2 regions of the Ideonella sp. FW305-24 genome follow, and region 2 is predicted to be linked to the other one. Evidence: predicted binding sites of a transcription regulator. Region 2 holds the regulator's gene; the other holds the start of a gene.
The links. The regulator LexA, encoded in region 2, represses DNA repair genes until DNA is damaged. The targets are predictions, from matches to a motif close to ACTGTATNNNNATACAGT.
Positions count from the first base shown of each region.

Region 1: a site for LexA is predicted at 2,163-2,180, ahead of recA (recombinase RecA). Genes of this name have one in related genera too.

Region 1 covers NZ_JBYTAI010000002.1:674,758-679,215, reverse strand. Annotated here, with positions in the region: gene AC3WR5_RS08690 (DUF2889 domain-containing protein) at 1-182, opposite strand, end outside; gene AC3WR5_RS08685 (regulatory protein RecX) at 365-973, opposite strand; gene recA (recombinase RecA) at 1,072-2,124, opposite strand; gene AC3WR5_RS08675 (response regulator) at 2,290-2,961, shown strand; gene AC3WR5_RS08670 (sensor histidine kinase) at 2,968-4,458, shown strand, end outside.
Region 2 covers NZ_JBYTAI010000003.1:458,266-462,723, reverse strand. Annotated here, with positions in the region: gene AC3WR5_RS11060 (protein kinase domain-containing protein) at 1-451, shown strand, start outside; gene AC3WR5_RS11055 (MFS transporter) at 478-1,809, shown strand; gene AC3WR5_RS11050 (helix-hairpin-helix domain-containing protein) at 1,916-2,254, opposite strand; gene lexA (transcriptional repressor LexA) at 2,308-2,979, opposite strand; gene AC3WR5_RS11040 (asparaginase) at 3,050-4,009, shown strand; gene AC3WR5_RS11035 (esterase-like activity of phytase family protein) at 4,108-4,458, opposite strand, start outside.

The DNA.
Region 1 (4,458 bases), on a different contig from region 2:
AGCAGGTCGTGCACCGGCTCGCCAGCCGGGCGCACCCCGTTGGCGGTGCTGATCGGGTGGGTCTTGATGTCCGTAATGCGGGCGTCGACTTCCCACAGCCCGTCGTCGCGAGCGAACACGGTCACGCTGATCGCACGGTGGTGCTTCAGCTGGCGGGTGGGGGATGCAGCGGGCAAAGGCATGGGGACAGCTGCCCCGAACCGGGCCAGACAACCAAAGATTTTACACCCTTGCTGCATCGCAGCATGCCCGTTCCCTCAAGTGACCTGATGACTTGCCGGCGCGAGGCCAGTCCTCACGAGCAGCGTGTAACCCGCATGTACCTGGTTTCGGGCATCACCTGGATGCCCGCGAGCAGTGCGAGTCAGTCGTCTTCCCTGTCGCCCACAACCCGCCGCACCACGTCCCCAGCAAAGCCGCGCGCGGCGAGGAAACGCATCTGCCTGGCCCTTTCGGCAGCTTCGCTTGCAGGGGTGTCACCAAAGCGTCGGCGCCACACCTCGCGGGCGCGTGCCAGCTCGGTCTGTCGCAGCTGCAGCGCGGTTTCGGCATCCAGCGCCACACCATGCTGCGCCAGTTCCTGCTTGATGCGCATCTGGCCCAGCTTGCCGGCGCGGGCGTTGACGCGGCTCTCGATGAAGCGGGCGTCGCTTTGATAGCGCTGCGCTTCCAGCCAGTCCAGCACTTCGTCGACCTCTGCGCCCAGGTTTTCCTGCGCCAGTTCGTGCATGCCGGCATCCCCATCGTCATCCGGCCCGGCCGATGAGCTGGATGCGGCCGGATCGAGGCCAAAGGCGGTGGCGAAATCCAGGCCGGCGGCGCGCTCGGCCGCGCGGCGCTGGTCTTCGGCCAGCCAGGCAAGGCGCTTGCGGCCATGGGCCAGCAGCTTGGTGCGCAGCTCGGCACGGCTGTGTTCGCGCCGCGCCAGCAGTGCCAGCGCCTGGGCCTTCAGGCTGGGAGGAGCGGTCTTCACGGCGGGACGGGCAGAAGGCGCCAGGAGATGACGCCTGGGCGATGGCTGGCGCCACCGCCAAGTGCCAGCGGCGGCTCAAGCCGGCTGCTGGCCGCGGTTCATGCTGCCGCAGTGCCCGCCGCCGCGTTCAGCAGCGGCACGCCCAGTGCAGCGCGCACCTTGTTTTCGATCTCGCGCGCCAGGTCGGCGTTTTCACGCAGGAATTCGCGCGAGTTGTCCTTGCCCTGGCCGATCTTTTCGCCGTTGTACGAATACCAGGCACCGGACTTGTCGACGATCTTGGCCTGCACGCCCAGGTCGATGATCTCGCCTTCGCGGCTGGTGCCTTCGCCGTAAAGAATGTCGAACTCGGCTTCCTTGAACGGCGGAGCGACCTTGTTCTTGACGACCTTGACGCGGGTCTCGTTGCCGATGACCTCTTCGCCCTTCTTGATCGAGCCGATGCGGCGGATGTCCAGTCGCACCGAGGCGTAGAACTTCAGCGCATTGCCACCGGTGGTGGTTTCCGGGCTGCCGAACATCACGCCGATCTTCATGCGGATCTGGTTGATGAAGATCACCATGCAGTTGGACTTCTTGATCGTCGCGGTCAGCTTGCGCAGCGCCTGGCTCATCAGCCGGGCCTGCAGGCCGGGCAAGGAGTCGCCCATTTCGCCTTCGAGTTCGGCCTTGGGCGTCAGTGCGGCGACCGAGTCGACGATGATCAGGTCGACCGCGCCGGAGCGGCACAGCGAATCGACGATCTCAAGCGCCTGCTCGCCGGTGTCGGGCTGGCTGATCAGCAGTTCCTGCAGGTTCACGCCGAGCTTTTGCGCGTACTGGATGTCCAGCGCGTGTTCGGCGTCGATGAAGGCGGCCACGCCGCCGAGCTTCTGCATTTCGGCCACGACCTGCAGCGTCAGCGTGGTCTTGCCCGAGGACTCAGGGCCGTAGATCTCGACCACGCGGCCGCGCGGCAGGCCGCCGACGCCCAGCGCCACGTCCAGGCCCAGCGAGCCGGTGGAGACGACCTGGATGTCCTCGATCTTTTCGCCATCGCCCAGGCGCATGATCGAACCCTTGCCAAACTGCTTCTCGATTTGCGAGAGGGCCGCTTGCAGGGCCTTGGACTTTTCGGGGTTCAGCGTATTGGCGGGGGCGGGGGCATTCATGCAAGTCTCTCCTGGTGATGGCCGCGATTATGGCAGAAGCTGGATATTCGTACAGTATCTTGGCGCCGCGATTTGCGAGATTGCATCATGTCGCGTGGGCGGCACTGTGAACCTCGCCACCTAGAATCAAACGAGTCGGCCAGCAGGCTGCGAGGAGACAAGGCAATGCGCATCCTGATAGCCGAAGACGACCAGGTCCTGGCCGATGGCTTGCTGCGCTCGCTGCGCGGCGCCGGTTATGCGGTGGACCAGGTCGGCAACGGCAGCGAGGCCGACGCGGCCCTGGCGGCCCACGAATTCGACCTGGTGATCCTGGACCTGGGCCTGCCCAAGCTGCATGGCCTGGAAGTGCTGCGCAAGCTGCGCGCCCGCGGCACCTCTACGCCGGTGCTGATCCTCACCGCGGCCGATTCGGTCGAGCAGCGTGTCAAGGGCCTGGACCTGGGGGCCGATGACTTCATGGCCAAGCCGTTTTCGCTGCAGGAGCTCGAAGCGCGGGTGCGTGCGCTGACCCGGCGCGGCCTGGGCACGGCCTCCAGCGTCATCAAGCATGGCCCGCTGACCTTCGACGCCACCGGCCGCGTGGCCTATATCAATGACCAGATGATCGACCTGTCGGCGCGCGAGATCAGCCTGCTGGAAGTGCTGCTGCAGCGCGCCGGCCGACTGGTCAGCAAGGACCAGCTGGTGGCCCGTCTGTGCGAATGGGGCGAAGAGGTCAGCAACAACGCGATCGAGGTGTACATCCACCGCTTGCGCAAGAAGATCGAGCAGGGCCAGATTCGCATCGCCACCGTGCGGGGCCTGGGCTACTGCCTCGAAAAAATCGCCGCCTAGAGGCCCATGCGGCTGTTGCCCTCCGCCCGCCCTGCGCCTTCGGCCGACAGCAGCACGCCACGCGAACAACGCTCGTTGTTTGGCGAGATCCTCGACTGGATGCTGGCGCCGCTGCTGCTGCTGTGGCCGATGAGCGTGGCGCTGACCTGGCTGGTGGCGCAGAACATCGCGGCCCGGCCTTACGACCGCGACCTGGGCCAGCTGGCCCACATGGTTTCGCGCCAGATGGCGGTGGAGCTGGCGGCCAACCCTGGCCTGCCGGTGCGGCTGCCGGAATCTGCCGCGGTGCTGCTGCGCAGCGACGAAGTCGACCGGGTGTATTTCCAGGTGCTGGACGCCCAGGGGCGGCTGATCACCGGCGACCGTGACCTGCCGCAGGTCGACGGCGAGCGCAGCGCACCGGGCGAGCTGGCCTGGCGCGACGCCGAGGTGCGCGGCGAGCCGGTGCGCGTGGTCAGCCTGCGGCCGCTGCAGGTGGACGGCAACGCTTCGCAGCCGTGGCCGGTCGCGCTGGTGCAGGTGGCCGAGACGCTGGACAAGCGCTCGCGCCTGGCCACCGAGATCATCAAGGGCGTGATCCTGCCGCAGTTCGTGATCCTGCCGCTGGCGGTGCTGCTGGTCTGGTTTGCGCTGGCGCGGGGCATCGCGCCGCTTAATCAGCTGCAGCAGCGCATCCGCCAGCGTGAGAGCCACGACCTGAGCCCGATCGAGGAACACGACGCGCCTGAGGAAGTGGCGCCGCTGGTGCGCTCGATCAACGACCTGCTGGCCCGGCTGGACCAGAGCATGGGTGCGCAGAAGCACTTCCTGGCCGACGCTGCGCACCAGCTGAAGACGCCGCTGGCGGGGCTGCGCACCCAGGCCGAGCTGGCCCAGCGCGAGATTGATGCGGGTGGCGACGTGCGTTCGGTGCGCCGCTCGCTGCAGCAGATCTCGCTGTCCAGCCAGCGTGCGGCCCACATGGTCAACCAGCTGCTGGCGATGGCGCGCGCCGAGGACCACGAACAGGCCCAGCGGCGCCAGGTGTTCGGCCTGGTGCGGCTGGCCATCGACACGGTGCAGGACTTCGTGCCGCGGGCGATGGAAAAGCGCATCGACCTGGGCTACGAGGGCCCGGACGCCAGCGAGCGGGTGGCGAAGCTGCTAGGCCAGCCGCTGCTGGTGCGCGAGCTGGTGCGCAACCTGGTCGACAACGCGCTGCAGTACACCCCCGAGGGCGGCACGGTCACGGTGCGGGTGTTCGCCGACCCGTTTGGCCAGGTCATGGTGCTGCAGGTGGAGGACAACGGGCCGGGCATTGCGCCGGCCGAGCGCGAGCTGGTCTTCCAGCCGTTCTACCGCGGCCTGGGCACCAACGTGGATGGCAGCGGCCTGGGCCTGGCCATCGTCAAGGAAATCGCCGACAAGCATGGCGCCACGGTGAGCGTCGAATACGCCCGCGAAACGCCGCAGCACGAAGGCCTGGGCACCTTGATCACCTGCCGCTTCCCGATCGCG
Region 2 (4,458 bases):
TGTTGTGCTCAACGAAGTGCTGCGCATGATCCTCGAGACCTTGCTGCGGGCAATGAACTTTCGCCGCGTGGTGCTGGCAACGCGCAGCCCCCGCCAGACCGTGATGACCGCGCGGCTGGCGCTGGGGGAAGGTGCGCAGGAACTGGCGCGCCAGCTCAGTGTGAACCTGCAGCCGACCGGCGCGATGGACTTGTTCGCCGCCGCTTGCCTGAAAGGCCTGGACACCCAGATCGCCGATGCCCGTGCGCCTGACCTGCAGGCCCGCCTGCCGGCCTGGTGCCGCGAGGCCGGTGCCAGGAGCTTTCTGCTGATGCCGCTGATGAGCAAAGGCGTGCCGCTGGGCATGATCTACGCGGACCGGGACCGCCCCATCGCGGTGGCGGACCGCGAGCTCAGCCTGCTGCGCACGCTGCGCAACCAGGCGGTGATGGCTTTCAAGACCGCGGGCTAACCCTAGGCCCAGTTAAACTTGAGCGGATGAGCATTTCCGACCCGAAGTCGGCTGGCAGCGCGCGATTGCGCGACCAGCGAGACTACCTGCGCTTGCTGGGCGCCCGTGTGACCGGCGGCGCCGCCAACCAGATGTTGATGGTGGCGCTGGGTTGGCAGATGTACGACCTGACCGGCAGCGCCTGGGAGCTCGGCATGGTCGGTCTCGCCCAGTTCCTGCCGGCACTGCTGTTGACCTTGCCGGCGGGGCACCTCGTTGACCGCCATGACAGGCGCCTGCTGGTGGCTGGCAGCATGAGCCTGCAATGCGTGGTGGCGGCGTGCCTGGCGCTGTCCAGTGTCGGCGGATGGGTCGGGGCCAACCTGATCCTGCTGCTCTCGATGCTGCTGGGCATGGCACGCGCGCTGCAGATGCCAGCCCAGCAAGCCTTGACGCCTACGCTGGTGCCGCCAGCGCTTTTGCCGCGCGCAGTGGCTGCCGCGAGTTCGGCCATGCAGGCCTCCATCATTGCCGGGCCGGCGCTGGGGGGCGCGTTGTATGCGCTCGGCCCCCGTGTCGCCAGCCTGTTCGGCCAGGGCGCAGCGGCGGATGCCGGTATCGCCGGCCAGGCCATGATTGGCGCGCACTGGGGCGCCGCGGTGGTCTACAGCCTGTCGCTGCTGCTGCTGCTCTCGGCGGTGTGGTGCGTGCTGGCGATCCGGCACCGGCCGGTCCAGAGCCTGCGCCCCGCGCCCGATCTGGCGCAGCTGACGGCAGGCATCCGTTTCATCTGGCAGCGGCCGGTGGTGCTGGGTGCCATTTCGCTGGATCTGTTCGCCGTGCTGCTGGGTGGCGCAACCGCCTTGCTGCCGATCTTCGCGCGCGACATCCTGCACACCGGCCCCGAGGGTCTGGGCCTGCTGCGGGCGGCGCCGGCGCTGGGCGCCGTCATCATCGGCGTATGGCTTTCGCGCATGCCCATCACCAGCCGGGCCGGGCATTGGCTGCTGGGCGCGGTGGCGGTCTTTGGTTTCGCGACCATTGCGTTTGCGCTGGCCACCTCGTTCTGGTTCGCCTTTGTGGTGTTGGCCATCAGCGGCGCGGCCGACATGTTCAGCGTGGTGATTCGCCAGTCACTGGTGCAGCTCGAGACGCCTGACGACATGCGCGGCCGGGTCGGCGCGGTGAATTCGGTGTTCATCGGCGCCAGCAACCAGCTCGGCGAGTTCGAATCGGGCGCCACCGCGGCCTTGCTCGGGCCGGTTGGCTCGGTGCTGCTGGGTGGCTTCGGCACGCTGCTCGTCGTGGCGCTGTGGTGGAAGCTGTTCCCGGCGCTGGCACAGCGGGATCGCCTGCAGCCCGAGACGGCACCGGTTTGACGCGGGGTGGGCTGTCAGGCCGCGGCCTGAGAGCGCCCCCAGACCTGCCGCTTCGCGTCAGGCCCCCCGAGGGGGATGAGAAAACTTGGGGCGGCCCTGCGTTTTCTCATGAGCCTTGTGGTTCCGCGTGCCGCGGCGCCGGGTGCAGCTCGCCGTGCACTTGCTTGCGCTGCGCGGTGTAGTCCCACCAGGGCCGGGGCGCGGCGCCCTGCATGAAATCGACAATCGCCATGAAGGTGTCCAGCACGCAAGGGTCCTGGTGCTTGCCGGTCAGTTTCTCCAGTTGGCGGTAAAGCTGCAGCGCGTCGTGCCGGGCCAGTTCGGCCGGATGCAGGATGCCCAGCGCGCGCAAGTCGCCGGCCATCGCCGGGCCCACGTTGGGCAGCTGCTCCAGCCGCTGGCAATCGGCTGCGGAGGCAGCTTTTGGGCTCTTGATCGCGCTCATGGGTTTTGACCTCGTCGGGAGCTCGCCTGCAGGAATACCTCCGGCCAGCGGGGTCAGAACATCATGTTCTGACGCAGCAGGCCCACCGCAATGCCTTCAATCTCGAAGGACTCGCCTGGCCTGACCTGGATGGGTTCGAAGTCCGGGTTCTCGGGCAGCAGCTCAATCAGGCCGGCGCTGCGCTGGAAGCGCTTGACGGTGACTTCATCGTCCAGCCTGGCCACGACAATCTGGCCGTTGCGCGCTTCGCTGGTCTTCTGCACCGCGAGCAGGTCGCCATCGACGATGCCGGCATCCCGCATGCTCATGCCCTTGACCTTCAGCAGGTAGTCGGGACGGCTGGGAAACAGGCTGGCTTCGAGCAGGTAGGTCTGCGAGATGTGCTCTTGCGCCAGGATGGGGTGGCCCGCCGCCACACGGCCAACCAGTGGCAGCGTGAGCTGCGCCAGGCTGGGCAAAGGCAGCGAAAACTGCTTGCCACGCGCCTCGTTGAGCGCGCGTAAAGTGCCGCTCTGCAGGCGAATGCCACGGGACGTGCCGCCCACCAGTTCGATCACGCCTTTGCGGGCCAGCGCCTGCAGATGTTCTTCGGCCGCATTGGGCGACTTGAAGCCCAGCTCGGTGGCGATTTCGGCCCGCGTGGGTGGGGCGCCAGTGCGTTCGATGGTGGTTTGCACCAGGTCGAGAATCTGCTGCTGCCGGGCGGTGAGCTTGGGACTGTCCATGAGCTTGCAGCCAGCGCGGGCGGGCTGAGGTTGTATCCAGTATCTGTATTTTTATCCAGACTTCCACAAAATGCAAAACGAATCAGTGGCCGTGTCCCATGTGGTGTTGCTGGGAACGGGCGGCACCATCGCCGGCCAGGCCGGCCGGGCCGATGACAACGTCGGCTACACCGCAGGGCAGATCGGCGTGGCGCAACTGCCGGCCGCGGTGCCGGCGCTGTCGCGCTTCTCGCTGCAGGCCGAGCAACTGGTGCAGCTCGACAGCAAGGACATGACGCACGCCGTGTGGCAGCAACTGGCGCTAGCCGTTGAACGACATCTCGCGCGGCCCGATGTGGCCGGCATCGTCATCACCCATGGCACCGACACGCTGGAGGAAACCGCCTGGTTCCTGCAGCGCACGCTGGCGCCGAGCAAGCCGGTGGTACTGACCGCCGCGATGCGGCCGGCGACCGCGCTGCTGGCCGACGGGCCGCAGAACCTGCTGGACGCCGTGACGGTGGCCGCCAGGCCTGGTGTGAGCGGCGTGCTCGCGGTGCTGGCCGGCCGGGTGCATGGGGCGCTGGATGTGCGCAAGTGGCACGGCTACCGCGTCGATGCGTTCAGCTCTGGTGATGCCGGTCCGCTCGCGCTGATCGAAGAAGGCGTGCTGAAGCCCTTGCGGCCCTGGCCGACGGACGAGGCCTTGCCGGCGCGCTGGCAGGCACCGGTGGCCGAGTGGCCGCGGGTGGAGATCCTCGCCAGTCATGCCGGCAGCGACGGTACCTTGGTCGAGGCGCTGCTCGGACTGGGCTGCCGCGGGCTGGTGGTGCAGGGCACGGGCAACGGCACGGTGCACCAGTCGCTGGAGCTTGCTTTGTGCAAGGCAGTCGCACAGGGCGTGGCGGTGCTGCGGGCCAGCCGCTGCCTGGGCGGCGGCGTGGTCGGTGCACCGGCCGACGCATTGCCAAGCGCCGCCGAGCTGACACCGGCCAAGGCGCGGGTGGAGTTGCTGCTGCGCCTGCTGGTGGGCGAGGGCGCAGGCGCTTGATGCGCCCATGAAAAAAGCCGATGCGGGTGGCCCCGCATCGGCGCTCAGCTGTCAGCTGTCAAACGGTACCGAGCGGCGCGTGATGCGCCGCCTCGGGCTCACTGAGCCGGCTTGAAGACCTGGTTCACGAATGGCGAGCCGCCCAGGTCGTTTTCGTCGAAGGCAAAAACGAAAATCTGGTTCGGGTTGTCCAGGCCGCCGACGTTGGCGAGGAAGTCGTTGTCGTTGGCGATGTAGAGGGTGTGCTTGGTCACGCCGTCGATCACCACGTCGTCGCCGAAGGCCATGCCTTCGAGCTTGGCGGGGATCTGCGTGTCGGCGAAGCCGGCGGCCATCAGCGTGGCGGCGATGTCCAGGAACAGCGTCTTGGTGACGGCAAACGGCTGCAGGTTGGCGGTGCCGCTCAGGTCGCTGATGTCGGTGGCACCGGCCAGGCTGAGCTTCCAGAT